Regions from separate parts of the Kitasatospora sp. NPDC043949 genome, predicted to be linked through region 1. Evidence: riboswitches for the same ligand, from Rfam matches in the RefSeq annotation. Region 1 holds a riboswitch; the other holds the start of a gene.
What was found. A riboswitch is a leader RNA that binds a small molecule or an ion and turns the genes downstream of it on or off. The one in region 1 is predicted to bind guanidine.
Positions count from the first base shown of each region.

Region 2: it holds a riboswitch for guanidine, as region 1 does, so the genes downstream of both, AC07AL_RS19640 (MBL fold metallo-hydrolase) here and AC07AL_RS31825 (DMT family transporter) in region 1, are expected to answer to the same signal.

Region 1 is NZ_JBWKEQ010000053.1:37,020-39,400, reverse strand. It holds gene AC07AL_RS31835 (xanthine dehydrogenase family protein molybdopterin-binding subunit) at 1-1,215, shown strand, start outside; tRNA gene AC07AL_RS31830 (tRNA-Cys) at 1,312-1,383, opposite strand; guanidine-III (ykkC-III) riboswitch at 1,469-1,535, shown strand; gene AC07AL_RS31825 (DMT family transporter) at 1,579-1,893, shown strand; gene AC07AL_RS31820 (MFS transporter) at 2,010-2,381, shown strand, end outside.
Region 2 is NZ_JBWKEQ010000022.1:43,779-46,159, forward strand. It holds gene AC07AL_RS19635 (DHA2 family efflux MFS transporter permease subunit) at 1-514, shown strand, start outside; gene AC07AL_RS19640 (MBL fold metallo-hydrolase) at 580-1,434, opposite strand; guanidine-III (ykkC-III) riboswitch at 1,447-1,507, opposite strand; gene fes (enterochelin esterase) at 1,585-2,381, opposite strand, start outside.

The sequences.
Region 1 (2,381 bases):
GGCGAGGGCGCGTTGCAGGCCTGCTTCGCCTACGAGTCGCAGCTGGACCAGCTGGCCGCCCGGATCGGCGTGGACCCGGTGGAGATCCGCCGCCGCAACGCGATGGCCACCGGCGACCCGATGCCCACCGGACAGGCCGTCACCTGCCCGGCGCCGGTCGGCGCGCTGCTGGAGGCCGTCGCGGCCGAGCCGCTGCCGGCCCTGCCGGTGGACGACCCGGACGCCGAGTGGCTGCTGCCGGGCGGGCCCGGTGGGGCCGGCGACCCGGCGGCGGTGCGGCGCGGGATCGGCTACGCCGTCGGCATGGTGCACATGCTCGGCGCGGAGGGCGAGGACGAGGTCTCCACCGCCACCGTGCGGGTCAGCGGCGACCACGCCACGGTGATCTGCGCGGCCGTCGACTCCGGACAGGGCTTCGCCACGCTGGCCCGGCAGATCGTGCAGACCGTGCTGGGCGTCAGCGAGGTGTACATCGCGCCGGCCGACAGCGACCAGTCCATCGCCGGTCCCTCCGCCCGTGGCCGGCACACCTGGGTCTCCGGCGGCGCCGTCGAGCGCGCCGCGCTGATGGTCCGCCACCAGCTGCTCCAGCCGATCGCCGCCAACTTCGGGATGTCGGTGGAACTGCTGCAGATCGCCGACGGAAAGATCACCTCGTACGACGGGGTGCTCGGCATGCCGGTCGCCGAGGCGCTGGAGGGCAAGGAGCTCTGGGCGACGGCCCAGTGCCGCCCGCACCCCACCGAGCCGCTGGACGAGTCCGGGCAGGGCGACGCCTTCGTGTCGATCGCGTTCTGCGCGATGCGCGCGGTGGTGGACGTGGACATCGAGCTGGGCGCCGTCCGGGTGGTCGAGATGACGGTCGCCCAGGACGTCGGCCGGGCGCTGAACCCGCGGCAGATCGAGGACCGGATCGAGGCGGGCGTGGCCCAGGGCGTCGGCCTGGCGCTGCTGGAGGACCTGCGCACCGAGGGCGGCGTGCTGCTGAACCCCTCGCTCACCGGCTACCGGCTGCCCACCGCGCTGGACACCCCGCAGGTGCGCATCGCCGCCCTGCTGGAGGAGCGGGACGTGGTCGCCACCTTCGGGGCCAAGGCGGTCAGCGCCGCCCCCGCGGTGGTCGCCCCGGCGGCCGTGGCCGCCGCCGTCCGGGCGGCCACCGGCCTGCCGGTCGGCCGGCTGCCGATCCGGCCGGAGGACGCGGTCGCGGTCTGACGGGCGGGGGCGGCGGCTTCGGCCGACCGCCCCGGAAATACCGGAAACAGGAATTGCCGGTCGACGGAATGTCGACCGGCAATTCCATTTCCGGCGAGGCCATGACGGGAATCGAACCCGTGTACACCGCTTTGCAGACGGTTCCCTAAGCCACTCGGGCACACGGCCAGTGAATTCATAGTGGCGGAATGCGCGGGGGGCCGTCAACGGCGGAATGTAAATTCTGTATGGCGGCTTGTGCTACGGTCGGAACCAGGTGGTCGGTTGCCCGGCCGCCCCGGACGAGCGCGTCGTACCCGGTGACGACAAGACGGCGCAGTTCAGCGGCAATCCGGCCGCTGTGGACTGCGGAGGTAGGCCGTCATGGCATGGCTCGTTCTGATCATCTCGGGTGTCCTGGAGACCGTGTGGGCGGTGGCCCTGGAGTCGTCCAAGGGCTTTTCCCGGCTCACCCCCAGCCTCGTCTTCGGTGTGGCCCTGCTGCTGAGCATGGGCGGGCTGGCGTACGCGATGCGCACCATTCCGATCGGCACCGGCTACGCGGTCTGGGTCGGCATCGGTGCGGTCGGCACCGCGCTCTACGGCATGGCCGTCCTGGGGGACGCGGTGACGGCGGCCCGGATCGGCTGCCTGCTGCTCATCGTCTCCGGCGTGGTCGGCCTGAAGGTGCTCCACTGACCGCCGCCTGAGCTTGGCCCGCCCTTCCCCCGACCCCGGTCCTAGGCCCAGCGACCTAGCTGGTCACCGACTCGGGTCAGGGGTCATGAAGGCAGACGGCCCTTACGATGTTACGTATGACCACTGCCTCCCCCACCTCGGTCGACTCCGCCTCGATACCCTCCGAACTCGACCCAGGTGGCGGGGTCCTCAGCGGCCGCTACCGCGCTCTGACGCTGGGGATCGTGTCGGTGGTCCTGGTGATCGCCTTCGAGGCGACCGCCGTCAACACCGCGATGCCGACCGCGGCCCGCCAGCTGAACGGCATCGGGCTGTACGCCTTCGCCTTCTCCGGCTACTTCACCACCACGCTGTTCGCGCTGGTCGTCTCCGGGCAGTGGTGCGACCGGCGCGGGCCGATGCAGCCGCTGTTCACCGGCATCGCGGTGTTCGGTGTGGGCCTGGTGGTGGCCGGGACGGCGCCGGGCATGTGGGTGTTCGTGGCCGGG
Region 2 (2,381 bases), on a different contig from region 1:
GCTGCTCTACCAGGCCGCCCTCGGGGCCTCGGCCCTCGACGCCGGGCTGAGCGTCTTCCCCGAGGCGATCGGCCTGATGGCCGCCTCCCAGGTGGTCGACCGCCTGCTGCCCCGGTTCGGCCCCCGCCGCCTCGCGCTGCCCGCGCTGCTGCTCGCCGCCCTCGTCCTGGCCGCCCTCGGCTTCGCCGAGAACCCCTGGGTCGTACGGGCGTTGATGTTCGCGGTCGGGCTCGTCCTGGGCACCGCCGTGCTCACCGTCCAGATCGCCGGCTTCGCCGACGTCCCCGGGCCCGCGATGGGCCGCGCCATGGGCCTGTTCACCATCGTCCGCACCCTCGGCGGCGCCCTCGGCATCGCCGCCACCGCCGCCCTCATCGGCGCCCTGGACACCGACGGCGGCTCACCCGGCCCCTACCGCCTCGCCCTTCTGCTCACCGCCGCCCTGGTCGCCGCCGGCACCCTCCTCACCACCCGCCTCCCCTGGGAGGCGCCGGCACCACCCCCCGCCGACTGAACAGCCACGCCGCACCCCGCGACCGCGGGGTGCGGCGTCAGTTCGTTGGACGCGGCCTTCCGGGCTCAGGCGCTCGGCCAGAGGATCAGGTCGGGCAGGGCGTGCCGGCGCGGTCGGTCGCCGAGGTCGGCGAGTGCGGTGCGGATGGCCCGGAGGTGTCCGACGGTCAGCTGCAGGGGCGGCTCGTCGGGTTGGTGGGTCGTGCGGATGGGGTAGTCGACGCCGGGGGTGCGGGTCATCTCGATGTGGCAGCCGAGCAGGTGCGTCACCGGGCGGCGTTCGGCGAAGTCGATCAGCCGGTCGACGGTGCGGGTGAAGGCCGGCCAGTCGTCGATGTAGAGGCGGCCCGGGTAGACGGTGTCGCCGGTGAGCAGCAGGCCCGTCCACGGGTCGTAGTAGGTGACGGCCGCCGGGTGGTGGCCCGGGGTGGCCAGGCATTCGAGCACCCGGCCGCCGCCCAGGTCCACCCGCGCGACGGCGTCCGGGTCCTGGTCGAAGCCGAAGTACGGCCAGGCCGTGGCCGGGTCGGCGCCGACCAGGGTCGTCGCGGGCCGGTCGGCGAACTGCCCGTCGCCCGCGACGTGGTCGCCGTGCGGGTGGGTGTGCAGGACGAGCAGTCCGTAGCCGTCGCGGGGGTGGTCGGCGAGCCACTGGTCGATGAGTCCGTCGACCACGGTGCGCAGGGGGAAGTACGCGGCGGAGGCGGTGGCCCCGGTGTCGATCAGGACCGCCCGCTCGCCCCCGAACAGCAGGAACAGGAACGGCGCCTCGTAGTCGACCGCCTTGTTCTGCCGCAGGATGACGGTGTGCTCGTCGTACGCGTGGACCTGGATGTCCGGGTCCGTGTTGTGCTTCGCGGACGGGGACCCGTGGATCCACCGCACGTCGAGCGGACGGGCGATCGGGGCACCGGCGGCCATGACGTCTCCCTCGGTGCGTCGTCTTGGCGGGCCGGGTACGGCGCACATCTCGTCCGGGGCGGTCACCGGCGCGCCGCCACCGGGACGCTAGCACGCCCGGGTGGCGGGACGCCTCGGCCGCCGTCGGTCCGGATGGTCCACCGGGAGTTCTCAGGCACGCCCCAGCAGGTGCGCCAGCCCGTCCGCCAGCCCGCCGCGCCAACAGGCGTAGTCGTGGCCGCCGTTGAACTCGCGGTACGCGAGGTCGTAGCCGCGGGCGGTGAGGACGTCGCGCAGGTGACGGTTCTGCGGGAGCAGCATCCACTCCTGGAGGCCGACCTCGACGTAGAACCGGGCCTCCCGCCTTTGCTCGCGGGCGAATTGGCGGGTCAGCCACTCACTGCCCTCGTCGAACTCGGTCTCGTCCGGCCACCAGAAGGAACCGGACTGGCAGAGCGCGCCGCCGAAGCGGTCGGGGCGCCGGAACGCGGCGAAGGCGGCGGTGAGGCCGCCCGCGCTCTGGCCGGCGATCACGGTGGCGGCCGGGTCGGTGGTGGTGCCGAACTCCGCCGCCGCCCAGGGGAGGAGGCGGTCGGCGAGGAGGTCGACGAAGGCCGGGTTGCAGCTGAGGTCGTCGGGTCGGCAGGGGCCCATGGTGTGGACGAGCAGGGCGACGGTGGGCGGGATGGCGCCGTCCGCCGCCAGGTTGTCGAGGGTGTCGCCGACCGACAGCACCTCGCCCCACATCTCGCCGTCCAGCAGCACGGCCACCGCGAACGGCCCGCCGCCGGCGGAAGGCCCGCCCCCGGCGGGGAGGTGGACGTCCACCCGCCGCCCGGCCACCTCGTGGGCCACCGTCCGCCCGCGCGGCACGCCGTCGCGCCGCCGGACGTACGGCTGGGCGGGGGCGTCGGGCAGGCTGAGCACGGACGACGGGTGGCGCCCGTCGCGGGCGGGCAGCCGGGGGG